One region of the Gordonia sp. BP-119 genome, then DNA from elsewhere that is predicted to be linked to it. Evidence: riboswitches for the same ligand, from Rfam matches in the RefSeq annotation. Region 1 holds a riboswitch; the other holds the start of a gene.
What was found. A riboswitch is a leader RNA that binds a small molecule or an ion and turns the genes downstream of it on or off. The one in region 1 is predicted to bind cobalamin.
Positions count from the first base shown of each region.

Region 2: another riboswitch for cobalamin. It lies ahead of JW364_RS08885 (iron ABC transporter permease); the one in region 1 lies ahead of JW364_RS01705 (CbtB-domain containing protein).

Region 1 is NZ_JAFFZF010000002.1:80,696-87,887, forward strand. Features, by position in the region: gene ppk2 (polyphosphate kinase 2) at 1-187, opposite strand, end outside; gene JW364_RS01685 (three-helix bundle dimerization domain-containing protein) at 288-665, shown strand; gene JW364_RS01690 (acyl-CoA dehydrogenase family protein) at 714-1,940, opposite strand; gene JW364_RS01695 (histidine phosphatase family protein) at 2,054-2,551, opposite strand; gene JW364_RS01700 (CbtA family protein) at 2,569-3,399, opposite strand; gene JW364_RS01705 (CbtB-domain containing protein) at 3,406-3,642, opposite strand; cobalamin riboswitch at 3,678-3,838, opposite strand; gene JW364_RS01710 (ATP-dependent helicase) at 3,856-7,192, shown strand, end outside.
Region 2 is NZ_JAFFZF010000011.1:23,390-30,581, reverse strand. Features, by position in the region: gene JW364_RS08900 (HNH endonuclease signature motif containing protein) at 1-37, opposite strand, end outside; gene JW364_RS08895 (ABC transporter substrate-binding protein) at 287-1,366, opposite strand; gene JW364_RS08890 (ABC transporter ATP-binding protein) at 1,378-2,184, opposite strand; gene JW364_RS08885 (iron ABC transporter permease) at 2,208-3,287, opposite strand; cobalamin riboswitch at 3,334-3,512, opposite strand; gene JW364_RS08880 (L-lactate dehydrogenase) at 3,630-4,583, shown strand; gene JW364_RS08875 (alpha/beta fold hydrolase) at 4,586-5,470, opposite strand; gene JW364_RS08870 (hypothetical protein) at 5,596-5,985, shown strand; gene JW364_RS08865 (excalibur calcium-binding domain-containing protein) at 6,137-6,409, shown strand; gene JW364_RS08860 (helix-turn-helix domain-containing protein) at 6,431-6,907, shown strand; gene JW364_RS08855 (VOC family protein) at 6,904-7,192, shown strand, end outside.

The DNA.
Region 1 (7,192 bases):
CCGTGTCCCGGCCCTCGAAGACGATGCAGACCTTCGCCCCGGTCGCACGGACCCATTCCTGCATGGCGACCAACTCGGCGTGCAGCGGTTCGAGATGCTTGCGGTACTTCTTGCCCGACATCGGGCCCGCCGGGCCGCCGTGATCCGGGCCTCGGAGTTCACCCGAGGACGATGAGTAATCTGGCATGGCCGTACGCTCCCGTGGCTGGACCGAATGACTAACTGGTCATTCTGTGCCACGTCCGAGGCATCCGCGCGGTAACCGACGAAGAGGACGCGCAATTGTCGTGGCAGGTACGGAGCACACCGTCGCATGCTCGATCGTGACCAGTCGTTTCCCCGATGAGCCTGCAGCCGCAAAGGTTTTCCCGCAGAATGTCCCAATGGCTCGGGTTGAGGAGATGCTCGAAGTCGAACAGGTGATTCGTCGCCTGATCGCACGGTTTCCGGTTATGGCTGTCGACGACATCGACGCACGTGTGCACGCCGTCTACGGACGATTCGCCGACTGCAAGGTCAGGATCTTCGTGCCGTTGCTGATCGAGAAGGCGGCTCGACGCGACATAGAGGACTTCCTGGCACAGCCGGACCACCTGACGCTCGTGTCGCCGACGCCCGGCACCACGCCGCAGACGGTCGAGGTCCGGGCCGGCGAGGTCGCCTGAACCCGGCCCGATCGTGTCGGCATGGTCCGACACGACCGGGCCTGTTCGTCAGCCCCGCAGCAGCCCCTTGGCGACGTGGGTCACCTGGATCTCGTTGCTGCCGGCGTAGATCATCAGCGACTTGGCGTCGCGCGCAAGCTGCTCCACGCGATACTCGGCCATGTAACCGTTGCCGCCGAACAACTGCACCGCCTCCATCGCGACGTCGGTGGCCGCCTTCGACGAGTAGAGCTTCATCGCCGACGCCTCGGACAAGCTCAGCGGCTTGCCCGCCTTGCCCCGCTCGAGGGCACTGAAGAGCATGTTCTGGACGTTGATGCGCGCGACCTCCATCTCGGCCAGCTTGAGCTGGATGAGCTGGAACTGTGCGATCTCCTGGCCCCACAGCTTGCGGTTCTTCGCGTAGTCGATCGAAAGATGTTGCGCCTCGTTGATGATGCCCAGCGACAGGGCCGCGATCCCGACCCGCTCCGCGGTGAAACCGGCCTTGGCGCCTTCGGATCCGCGCGCGTCCGAACCGGTGTCCTCGGTCTCGCCGAGCAGGCGGTCCTTGCCGACGCGCACGTTGTCGAAGAACAGCTCGCCCGTCGGCGAACTCATCATGCCCATCTTCTTGAACGGCTTGCCCTGGGTCAGTCCCGGCATCCCCTTGTCGAGGACGAACGACAGGACCTTACGGTCCCGCATCGGGGTGCCGCTGCCGTCGTCGAGCTTGGCGAACACGACGATGGTGTCGGCGTAGGGGCCATTGGTGATGAAGGTCTTCTGCCCGTTGAGGATGTAGTCGTCACCATCGCGACGGACCGTTGTCTTCATACCGCCCAGCGCGTCCGATCCGGAGTCGGGTTCGGTGATCGCCCAGGCGCCGACCTTCTCCATCGTGACCAGTTCGGGCAGCCACCGCTTCTTCTGGGCGAGCGTGCCCTTGCCGCGGATGGTCGAGGCGGTCAGGCCCATGCTCACGCCCAGGGATGCGACGAGACCGAGACAGACCCCCGCCAGTTCGATGTTGACCATCATGAACATCGAGCCGCCCATACCGCCGCCGTCGCCCGAGGGCTTCTTCTTCTCCCCGTTGGCCTCGGCCTCGAGTTCCTTCTCGAGAGCGTCCTTGGCCATCGCGTCGACACCGAAGCTCGACAGCAGTTTGCGAGTGATGTCGTAGGGCGGCAGCGTGCCGGATTCGAGTTCGTCGAGATGTGGCCGGATCTCCTTGTCGATGAACGCCCGCAGGGCGTCCCGAACCATCAGATCTTCTTCGGACCACTCGAACATCGTCACACTCCCAGACCGGTGTCCGCGCAGGGGCGAACACGTTTCAGTTTTGTCGTCCCCAACTGTGTCAGGAGTCACTGCCGATGTCTAGGTACGTCGTCGCAGATCTGTTCCTACCGAGCATCGGTGCAGGTGTAGAGGGTGGCCGGACGCACCTCCCGCGCGAAGAACCCGTCCGCATCGACGCACAGCAGGGCCTGCGCCACCGGCATCGCGACCACCACGTAGCCATCGCCGTGCTCGGCCTGCCCGGCACGCCAGGCATGGACTCGGTCGACGAACTGCGCGACACTCTCACCCCCGTGCGGGCGGGCCTCCGGGTCGGTGAACCACCCGCCGAGGTCGACGGGGTCGATCTCCTCCGGGGACAGGCCCGACCACGCACCGACATCGAGCGTCCGCAGCGCGTCGTCGACGATGAGGCCGCCTGTCGCGCCGAGTATCTCGGCGGTGGCGCGGGTCGCCGCCTCCGGGCCGCAGATGTCGATCGGGCGGGTGAGCGACGCGCTCAGAGCGAGCACGTCGCGTCGACCACGCTGATCGAGAACCGGGTCACCGCCGAACCGCACCGACCGGTTGGGGCCGGTGCGACCGGCGGTGATGATCTGCATTCCGGGCAGTGATCGCCTCAGTTCGGCACGGAGACCGCGCGAGCGCGGTCAGTCGCCTGCGACCGGGCCATCGCCCCCACGATCAGAGCGAACGAGACGGTGAGAACCGTCCACAGAATGACCTGGTTGGCGATCGCATACACCCGGAAATCCCCGATCACGTCACCGGGAAAGCCCGGGAACACGATCTGTCCGGCGTCGTCGCGGACCGGGCCGGGGACCTCGCTGAACGACGGCAGGAAGGCGAGCACGATCGCGATGCCGGCCAGATAGGCGACCGTGGCCGCGACCGCCGAGACCAACCCACCGATGCGCGGGCGCAACCACGACGCCAGGACCACCGCCGCGATGGCGAGGATCACCGACGACACGGTGATGGTGAGGAAGGCACCGGTTCGTTCGCCGATGGTGTCGTCGTCGCCGACGGCGGGTGGGTTCGCCGGGTAGGCGAAGAACGGGACGGCGAAGACGGCGACGAAACCGATGCCGCCGAGCACGCCCGCGACCGCACGGGGATCCGTGGCCGGATGACGGCTGCCGACGTGGCTCCACAAGACCGTGAACGCCACCGCGAAGAACGCGCCCATGCACACCGCGAACACGACGTTGCCGATCCCCGCGCCGAGGTTCTCCTGCATCGCGCGGGTGAACAACTCTCCGCCCTCACCATGGGTGTGACCACCCGGTTCGGCGGCATGGGCCAGGGCCTCCTCGGCCGCCGAGCGGGCGCTCTCGTAGTCGATGGCCTTGCCCACGACGGGTTCGAGGTAGAACCGCGCGAACACGAACGAGACGATGCCGGCGATCAGACCTGCGAGCAGGCCGGCGCCGATGAACTTCTTCTCCATGTCGACTCAGTGGCAGGGGAAGCCGAGGAAATGGCGGGCGTCGTGCACGAACTCGTGCACGTGGGTGTCGGAGCCGAAGACCGACACGACCCCCTGGTCGTAACCGAGGAAGTAGTACGCCAGCCCGGCGAGCAGCACGGTCAGGCTGAGCCAGAGCGCCGCGCTCGCGACGGAGATGTTCGGTACGGGCAGGGCACGGGCCGGGGCGACCGGTGATGCCGCCTCGGTACGGGGAGCTGTCATGGTGGGTCCTTTCGCCGATCTCGCGTCGGAGAGTTCACGGGTGGTGCACGCCGGCACGGCATCCTGACTCACGCATGCCCCGTCACGTCGACCGTGTCGATCTGGGCTGCGTTCACAGTGGCGCGACCGTTCCGGACTCTCACCGGATTCCCCGTACAGGCGTGAGGAGACTGTATACCGCGTTCTGTCGTACGAGTGCGACATAGTGGAGAGATGCCCCGCCCCTCGGTGCTCGACCGCTTCACCGCCCCCACCCGGCGGTGGTTCTCGGGTGCGTTCACCGCGCCCACCGCTGCGCAGAAGGGCGCCTGGACCTCCATCGCCGACGGCGCGAACACCTTGGTCATCGCACCGACCGGGTCCGGGAAGACCCTGGCCGCGTTCCTCTGGGCTCTCGATCGGCTCGCCGCCGACGCCGGCAATCGTCCCGCGGGCACCAAGGTCGTCTACATCTCGCCGTTGAAGGCGCTGGCAGTCGACGTCGAGCGCAACCTGCGCGCACCGCTGACCGGCATCACCCGGGCGGCCCAGGAGCTGAACCTTCCGGAGCCCAACATCACCGTGGGCGTGCGGTCGGGCGACACCTCCGCCGCCGATCGGCGTGCGCTGGTCAAAACCCCACCCGACATCCTCATCACCACCCCCGAGTCGCTGTACCTGATGCTCACCTCGGCCGCGCGGGAGAGTCTCACCGGCGTGGAGGCGATCATCGTCGACGAGGTCCACGCGGTCGCCGCGACCAAACGAGGTACCCATCTCGCGCTGACCCTCGAGCGCCTCGACGAACTGCTGGACAAACCCGCCCAGCGGATCGGCCTCTCGGCGACGGTCCGCCCGCCCGAGGTGGTCGCGGGGTTCCTGTCCGGCGCCGCGCCGTGCCAGGTGGTCAAACCGAAGGCCGACAAGACATTCGACCTGCGCGTCGACGTCCCCGTCGAGGACATGGCCAACATCCCGCCGCCGGTGTCCGATGCCGACCCCGCGGCGCTGGACGACGCGTTCTCGCCGACTGCCGGCTCGTTGTGGCCGTACGTCGAGGCCTCGATCGTCGACCAGATCGAGGCGAACCGCGCCACGATCGTCTTCGCCAACTCCCGACGCCTCGCCGAGAAGCTCACCGCTCGGCTCAACGAGATCCACGCCGAGCGCCACGGCGAGCCTGCCGAACCGACCGGCAATCCGTCGGTCGCGGGCGGCGCCCCGGCGTTCGTGATGGGCAGCGGCGCGAGCTCCGGCGCCGAGCCGGTTCTCGCCCGCGCCCATCACGGCTCGGTCAGCAAGGAGCAGCGCGCCCAGATCGAGGACGACCTGAAGGCCGGCCGCCTCTCGTGTGTGGTGGCCACCAGCTCACTCGAACTCGGCATCGACATGGGTGCGGTCGATCTCGTCATCCAGGTGGAGTCCCCGCCGTCGGTGGCGAGTGGACTGCAGCGGATCGGCCGCGCCGGGCACCAGGTCGGCGAGATCAGCCAGGGCATCCTCTACCCCAAGCACCGCACCGATCTGCTGCACTGCACGGTGACGGTGGGCCGGATGCTCGACGGCGCGATCGAGGAGATCAAGGTCCCGCAGAATCCGCTCGACATCCTCGCCCAGCAGACCATCGCGGCGGCCGCGGTCGACGACCTCGAGGTCGATCACTGGTACGAGGTCGTCCGGCGCGCGGCGCCCTACCGCGAACTGGGCCGGGGCGTCTTCGACGCGACCCTCGACCTGATCGCGGGCCGCTTCCCGTCCGACGAGTTCGCCGAACTGCGCCCCCGGGTGAACTGGGACCGCGACGCCGGAGTCATCACCGGCCGGCGCGGCGCCCAGCGGCTCGCCGTCACCTCGGGCGGTTCCATACCCGACCGCGGACTCTTCGGCGTGTTCATGGTCGGCGAGAAGGCCACTCGCGTAGGCGAACTCGACGAGGAGATGGTCTATGAGTCCCGAGTCGGCGATGTGTTCGCGCTGGGCGCCACCAGTTGGCGGATCGAGGACATCACCCACGACCGCGTACTCGTCTCCCCCGCGTTCGGTCAACCGGGCCGGTTGCCGTTCTGGATCGGTGACGCGATCGGACGCCCCGCCGAACTGGGCGCCGCGATCGGTGCCTTCACCCAGTCGGTCGCCGATCCCGGGAAGCTCGACGACCAGGCAGACCGGCTCGGGCTCACCGAGAACGCCCGCAGCAACCTCGCGACACTCATCGCCGAGCAGCGCGAGGCGACCGGACACCTGCCCACCGATCGCACGCTGGTCGTCGAGAGGTTCCGCGACGAACTCGGCGACTGGCGGGTGATCCTGCACTCCCCCTACGGCTTACGTGTACACGCCCCCTGGGCCAGTGCCATCTCGCAGCGCCTGCTGGAGACCCTCGGCATCGAGGGCGCCACCACCGCCTCCGACGACGGCATCATCCTGCGGATGCCCGACACCGACGACGCCCCTCCCGGAGCCGATGTGTTCCTCCTCGACCCCGACGAGGTCGAGCAACTCGTGACCGACGGTCTGGCCGACTCGTCGATGTTCGCGTCCCGTTTCCGCGAATGCGCCGCCCGCGCCCTGCTCCTGCCGCGCCGGGATCCGGGCCGGCGCGCCCCGCTGTGGCAACAGCGCCAGCGCAGCGCCCAACTGCTCTCTGTCGCATCCAAATTCCCCGACTTCCCGATCGTGCTCGAAGCCGTCCGCGAATGCCTGCAGGACGTCTACGACCTCCCCGCCCTGCTCGATCTGCTGAACCGCATCCGCACGCGCCGGATCCGGGTGGTGGAGACCGAGACCCAAAGCCCCTCTCCCTTCGCCGCGTCGCTGCTGTTCGGGTACGTGGGTGCGTTCATGTACGCCGACGACGCGCCGCTCGCCGAGCGCCGCGCGGCCGCCCTCTCCCTCGACACCAGCCTGCTGGCCCAGTTGCTCGGGCGCGTCGACCTGCGCGAGCTCCTCGATCCGGCGGTCATCGCCGACGTGATCGCCCGGCTCCAACGCCTGTCCCCCGAGCGTCAGGCGCGCGACGCCGAGGACATCGTCGACCTGCTGCGATGGCTGGGCCCGCTCACCACCGAGGAGGTCGCGGCCCGGTATCGCGGCGACGAGCCGGCCGCCGACCTGCTCACCGAGCTGCACCGGGTCGGGCAGATCATCTCGGTCAACCACAACGCACGTGCGCTGTGGGCGGCCATCGACGACACCGCCCGCCTCCGTGACGCTCTCGGGGTGCCCGCACCTCTCGGCATCCCGGCGGCCTATCTCGAGGAGGTGCCCGACCCAGTCGGAGACCTCATCGGCCGGTACGCCCGCACCCATGGCCCGTTCACCGTGCCCGAGGCCTCCGCTGCTCTGGGTATCGCGACCGGGGTCGTGCGCGACACCCTCAACCGTCTCGCATCGGAGCGACGCGTCGTCGAGGGTGACTTCCTGCCCGACGCCGGTATCGGCCCCCGGGACGGGCAATGGTGTCACGCCGACGTGCTGGGTCAGATCCGACGCGGTTCCCTGGCGGCGAGCCGCGCCGAGGTGGCTCCCGTCGGTACCGACGTCCTCACCCGGTTCCTCCTCGACTGGCAGC
Region 2 (7,192 bases), on a different contig from region 1:
GCGCGCCGTGGTCGGCGAGTGGTGTGGTGCTGGGCATGACGGTCACCTCCCCCGAAGAACCGTTGCTGCGAATGTACGTTCGAGTGTACACCCGCGTGGCCGGATGGCAATCCCAAAAAGCCATGTTGTGCAACGGTATTCGTCGGCTCGAACTTGTCGGTGCCTCATGGTAGGGGTGCGAACGCAGTCAGGTGTTGCGAACTTCGACGGTGGGTGCACTGGATTCCCATGGGCGGCGGCGCGACAATCGCCGCGGCCCCACGTGTTCAACGGGGCGTCCCGCGACTCACTCCAGCCAGTTGTTGCCCCCGAGGTCCAATTGCGCGACATCCAGGGAAGGGGTGATACCGGATTCCGGTGCGAGGCCGTGGTTCTCGAGAACGCCGCGCATGATCTCGGCGGCGTCGATGTTGAGTGGGCTCGACACCCACATCGCGTACGGCAGGTTCACGAAGCGGTTCTCGCGCACGGCCTTCAGGTTCCGGCTCGCCGGATTAGAACGCAGGGCGGCGATCTTCTCGTCGACCGACTGGCCGGGATAGTCGACGAACACGATGACGTCGGGGTCCGCGGTGGTGAGGCGTTCCCAGCTCACGGCGGTCCAGGTGTCCTCGATGTCCTCGGTCGCGTTGCGCGCGCCCGCGGCGTCGATGATGCCCTGCGGGCCGCCGAAGGATCCGGAGGAGAAGATGGTGTCCGAGACGCTGTCGAAGACGAAGACCGTCGGTTTCGCGGCGGGTTGTGGTGCGGCGCGCAGCTTCTCGAGGCGGTCGGCCACCTCGTCGGCCGCGGCGGCGCCCTGCTCGGGATTGCCGGTGAGGGTGCCGATGTTGCGCAGATCGGTGTCGAGCGCGACCCACGGGTCCATGGTGCCGCGCTGCGCCTCGCCCTCGGTCTGCCGGCACGCCTCGGACAACTGGTACACGTCGATGCCGTGTCCGGCGAGAATCTCGGGTGTGATCCCGCGCGACTCGCTCATGCCGTAGTTGTATCCGGCATACAGCACTTGGGGTTTCGCCGCGACGATGTTCTCGAGGGTGGGACGTTCGGTCGCGACCTCGTTCAGCGTGTCGACCTGGGGTCCGTACTCCAGCCGCAGGACGTCCTTGTCCCGGGCGAGCGCGCTGACCGCCACCATGTTGTCACGGGCACCCGCGGCGAGTGCGATCGCGATCATGCCGCCGTCGTTGACGAACAACCGGTCGAGGGGTTGCGGGTAAGCGACGTCGGCTCCGCAATTCGATACGGTGACAGTGCTTTCCGACGCCACAGTGCTGTCGGCACCGCAGGCGGTGGCAGTTCCCAGCGTCAGAGCCGCCGCCACGATGGCGACGGTCGGGTGGACTCGGGACGTACGTATGGTCAAAGGATGTCCTCTCACGGGATGTCTTTCGTCAGAGTGCTGGGGGCGGGTGTGGTGGTGGGAGTGTTCAGGAGCAGATGGGGCAGGCCCGTCGATGGATGGTCGACGACGGTGCCGGACACCTCGAAGACGTCGGCCAGCAGAGCCGGCGTCAGCACCTCGACCGGTGGCCCGTGCACGATGACACCGCCGTCGGAAACCACTGCGACGGAGTCGAAGTGACGCAACACGAGGTCGAGGTCGTGCATCGCCGCGACCACGGTGGCGTCGAGCTCGTCGAGAACCTCCATCAGGCGTAGTCGCCAGGCGGCGTCCAGGTGATTGGTGGGTTCGTCGAGCACCAGGATCGGGGTCTGCTGAGCGAGCGCGCGGGCGAGGACGACGCGGTGCCGTTCGCCGCCGGACAGCTGGGTGCACGAGCGGGTGCCCCAGCCGTCGAGCCCGACCTGGATCAACGCGCGATCGACCACCGTCTTGTCGTCGGAACTCCCGGTGGACCAGGCCGACCGGTACGGGGTCCGGCCGAGGCCGACCGCCTCGGCGACCGTCAGCTCAGCGGAGGGCTGTTCCTCCTGGCCGACCACCGCCATCGACATGGCGCGGCGTCGGGAGGGGATGTGGTGGAGGTCGTCTCCGTTCACCTCGACGGTGCCGGCGACTGGTCGTTCGAGACCGCACAGCGTGCGCAGCAGGGTGGTCTTGCCGGAACCGTTGGGCCCGACGATGGCCAGTCGGGTGCCGGCGGGGACCGCGAGATCGACATCCCGCAGTACGACGCGGCCACCGCGACGGCACGCAAGCGCGTTCGCGCGCAACGACATCGACGATGCGCGGGCGGGGTCGATCACGAGCCTCCCCCGAACACGTACTGGCGTCGTCCCATGAGGAACAGGAAGATCGGCGCCCCGATCAGGCCGGTCACGATGCCCAGCGGCATCTCGCGCGGTGCGGCCGCCACCCGTGAGATGACGTCGACCCACACCAGGAAGAGCGCACCGCCGCAGACCGCCACCGGCAACATCGCGCGGTGGGTGGCGCCGACCAGGAGTCGCGCCGCGTGCGGGACGATGAGACCGACGAAGCCGATGCCGCCCGCCACCGCGACGAGCACGCCGACCAGGAGACCCTGGACACCGAACAGCGCGTTGCGCATCGCCCGTACCGGCACGCCCAGCGACGTCGCGGTGTCGGTGCCGGCCGCGTAGGCATCGAGCCAGGAGTGGATGGCGAGCATGGCCACGACGGTGACCAGCACGACCGCCCCGGCGATCTGCACTTTCGCCCAGGTGGCGCCCGCGACGCTGCCGAGCATCCAGAACATCACGTTGTCGGCGGCGTGCGGGTCGGCGGCGGTGAACACGAGCAGCGACGACAACGCCATGAACGCCGACGACAACACCACCCCGGACAGGATGAGTCGCAGCGCGGTCAGCCCGCCCTGGGCGCGGGCCACCAGGTACACCGTGACGGTGGCGGCCAGCGCGCCGAGCAGCGCCCCGCCGGACAGCGCCCAGACGCCCAGTCCCGCGAGCACGCCGAGGGTCATCACCGCGGTGGCCCCGACCGCCGCGCCGGCGGACACACCCAGCAGGTACGGCTCGGCCAGTGGGTTGCGGACCAGGGCCTGCATGAGTGCGCCGGCCAGCGCCAGCCCGGCTCCGACCAGCGCGGCCAGCACGGACCGGGGCAACCGGAGATCCCAGATGATGACGGCGTGCGCGGAGTCGAGCTCAGCCCCGGTCATCCGGCCGACGACGGTGTGCCACACGTCGCCGACGGGGATGGTCTCCGCGCCGAAAGCGGTGGCCAGGGCGATGCTGAGGAGGGTGAGGACGAACAATACTGCGGCTAGCGGCGTCGACGGGAGTCGCCGGACCGACGGGGCGGTCGCGCTCTCGGTCGTGCCGTCGGTACGACGGGACACGGGTGGTACTGCCTATCGGTCTGGGTATCTGTGCGCGAGATACACGATGGACTCGAGCGAGAACGGCCGGTAATCGGACTCGGGATCGTGGCGCCGGCGCCTTCCCGGGTCGCCCCGGTGTCCGCGCCGAATCCGTCTCCCATACCGTTGCGCGCCAGTCCCGGATTCACACCGGGTTCCCTGACACCCACGTGTGCGGGTGTGACCGTTCTCGGCGCTCACGCTATCAACATCGACCGCCGACCGAACGCGCGGTCGGCCGGCGCAGCCCGGACAGCCGGCACGCGAGCACCTACGCTGGGTGCCGACGATCGATGAACCCGACGCGGAAACGGTGAACCGATGGACGTACGAGACACGAAACTGGCCATCATCGGGGCGGGTGCGGTGGGCACCGCGATCGCCTACTCATCCCTCATCCGAGGTGTCGCACGGACCATCGCCCTCCTCGACATCAACGCCGCCAAGGTGACCGCCGAGGTGCTCGACATGTCCCACGGCCTCGAGTTCGTGCCCCGCGCGGACATCATCGGATCCGACGACGTGTCGGTGTGCGCGGACGCTGACGTCGTCGTGTTCACCGCCGGCGCGAAGCAGAAGCCAGGGCAGTCGCGCCTCGAATTGGCCGAGGCCACAATCGGTCTCACACGAGCCATCCTCCCCGGGGTGCTGGCGGTGGCCCCGACCGCGATCTATGTGATGGTCACCAATCCCGTCGACATCGTCACCTACGCCGCCCAGGAGATCAGCGGGCTGTCACCGCACCAGGTCTTCGGGTCGGGCACGGTGCTGGACTCGTCCCGGCTGCGATTCCTGATCGCGCAACACTGCGGGGTCGCGGTACAGAGCGTGCACTCCTACATCGTCGGCGAACACGGCGACAGCGAGATCCCGCTGTGGAGTTCGGCGTCGATCGGGGGCGTGCCGCTCACCTCGTGGACGCCGCTACCCGGCCGTCCGGCGATGGACGTCGTTGCGCGCGAACGTATTCACCACGAGGTCGTGCACGCCGCGTACACCATCATCGAGGGCAAGGGGGCGACGAACTACGCGATCGGTCTGGCCTCGACGCGCATCGTCGAAGCGATCCTGAACAACGAACACCGGGTGCTGCCGGTGTCGACGCGGGCCGACGGTATCGAGGGGCTCGACGGCGTGTGCCTCTCGTTGCCGACCGTCGTCGACCGCGGTGGTGCCCAGACCCGGCTCGATGTCCCGCTGTCGGACTCCGAGCGGGCGGGTCTGCTGGCATCGGCGGAAACGCTGCGCGGGATGCAGGCGCGGTTCGGGTTCTGACGTCACACGGGGACGGTCCCGCGCAAGAACTCGAGCTGATCGGCGACCACCCGCTCGAAGTCGTCGCCGACGTAGATGTCGAAATGTTGTGCCGGATAACGAATCACTCGCGCTGCCGGGGCGCGGCGGGCGTACCGGGCAGTCGGTCCGGCCGGCGCCACGGTGTCCTTGTCGCAGATGCACACGAGCGTGGGACAGGTGAGCTTTCGCAATGCCCGACCAGGCGTGTGCAGCGGGATGGCGAGACCGACCCGCGCGGCGACCTCGTTGATGAACTCCAGGTCGTCGGGCACCAGCGGTAGGTATCCCGACACCGCGTCGGGTGCCGTCATCAGGGCGGCCGAGCCGGGCGCACCGGCGAGGCCGACGGTGACCGGCGGACGGCCCAGTGCCGAACCTGCCAGATCCGCGAGCGCGCGCACGGTCACCTTTGCCCCGGACGCCACGCCCAGCGCGGCGGTGGATGCGACGCCGCTGGTGAAGGGGCACTGGGAGATCACTGCGGCCACCCGGCCGTCGCGTTCGCCCGCGACGAGGACGTGTCCGCCGCCGAAGGAGGTGCCCCACAGCACTATCCGTGAGGTGTCGACACCGCTGAGTGTTCGGGCGAAGGCGATTGCCGCGGCCCAGTCGTCGAGTTGGCGGCGAATGGACAGCAGCTGTCGCGGTTCGCCGTCGCTGTCACCGAAGTGGCGGTAGTCGAACACCAGGCACGAGTATCCCGCGGCGGAGAAGCGCTCGGCGAACGCGTCCAGGCGCATCCGCCGGACCGCACCGAGCCCGTGCGCCATCACGATGACCGGCGCCGGAGTGGTTCCCTCGGGCCGGTACGACCAGGCCCGGCATGTCGTCCCGGACGAATCGAACTCGACGTCGTTCCTGATCATCGTTTCCCCGCTGTCGGTGGTTTCCTGGCCGGACTGTACCAATACGCGTTGTCGAATGGCAGGCTTGCCGGAGGCTGTGGAAAGCGAGATGGAACCCGACGTCGACGCTGCTAGCGTCTGCCGTCGTGAAGAGATTGATAGCGGGGGCGTTGATCGCCGGAGCGGCAGTATTCGGATTGACTGTGGGCGCGGGTGATTCCGACGCCAAGATCAAGCCGGGCAACTACAAACAGCAGCAACTCATCTACGGATTCGTTCCGATGCCGGAGTCGAATGCGCGGGTCATCGGCAACGGCATGTACACCGACTACTACGGGATCGGGCCGTGGAATCTGCAGCGTCAGCAGATCCAGCAGACTCCACACGGCGGCGTCGTGGCGCACACTGCGGACCCGGTGATGCAGTGGTTCGCGCGTACGGAGTTTCGGCGCACCAAGAACGGATATGTCGGCACAATGTACAGCTGGGGCGTCCCGCTCGGCAGTGCGCTGCTGAAGGAACAGCCGCGTCGCTGACCCCGCGCCTTCCGATGCCGGGTCCGGCCGATGGCGTGTCCGTCGGCCGGACCAATCTTCGCGTCGCATGCGCTTTTCGCCGGCCGGAACCCGTAGTGTCACTTCGTCACAATTGAGGTGTCGGGGGACACTACGAAGAAGGTCAAGCACGATGCGTTGCTCGCGAAAGATGGTTCCCGGATTTCTGGCCGCGGCGTCGATGACGGTAGCTCCGCTGATGGTGGCGGCACCCGCCGCGGCGGCAACCGACTACGCCAATTGCACCGAACTGCGCGGCGACTACCCGCACGGTGTCGGCAAGACCGGCGCCGTCGACTCGACGTCGGGTACGCCGGTCACGACGTTCACCGTCGACGACGAACTGTACGAGGCGAACTCCGAGAGCGACCGCGACGGGGACGGCATCGCCTGCGAGAAGCACTGAGCGTGCGTCACACTGGGTGACGTGTTCACCCAGGTCGAGGACGAGAACCGCCGGTTGCTCCGTGCGCGCGACGCCATCGACCTCTCCTACGCCGACGACCTCGACATCGCAACGCTCGCCCGCATCGCGCTGATGTCGCCGTCGCACTTCATCCGCCGGTTCCGGGCCGTGTTCGGGGAGACGCCGCACCGCTACCTGCAGCGTCGGCGCATCGAGCGAGCCTGTGCCCTCCTTCGGACCACCGACGTCCCGGTGCTCGACGTCGCGTTGCTGGTCGGCTACGACAGTCCTGGCACGTTCGGCCGGACGTTCAGCCGAATCGTCTGCTGTAGTCCCACGGCCTACCGGCAGCGTGTCGCTCCGATTCCCGTTCCCGGTTGCTTCGTGCGCCGGTGGACCAGGCCGAGCGATGCTGCCACCGGGGTCCCGCGAGCGGCCGAAGTGAGCGATTTCGGAGAAGCGCCGACCGGGCCGCCGGTCGTATCGTCGGGCGCATGATCAACGGCATCGGTATCCATTCCGTCTACGTCCTCGATCAGGACGTCGCACTCGACTTCTACGTCGGCACACTCGGTTTCACGGTCGACACCGACGTCGACATGGGTTTCATGCGGTGGTTGACGATCGCGCCGCCCGGTCAACCCGACCGGCTCATCCTGCTCGAGAAGCCCGGGCCGCCCGCGCTTTCCGACGAGACCGCCGCGAAGATCCGCGACCTCGTGACGCAGGGGGCGATGCCGGTGACGATCCTGTCGACCGACGATTGTCGCGGCACCCACGCGG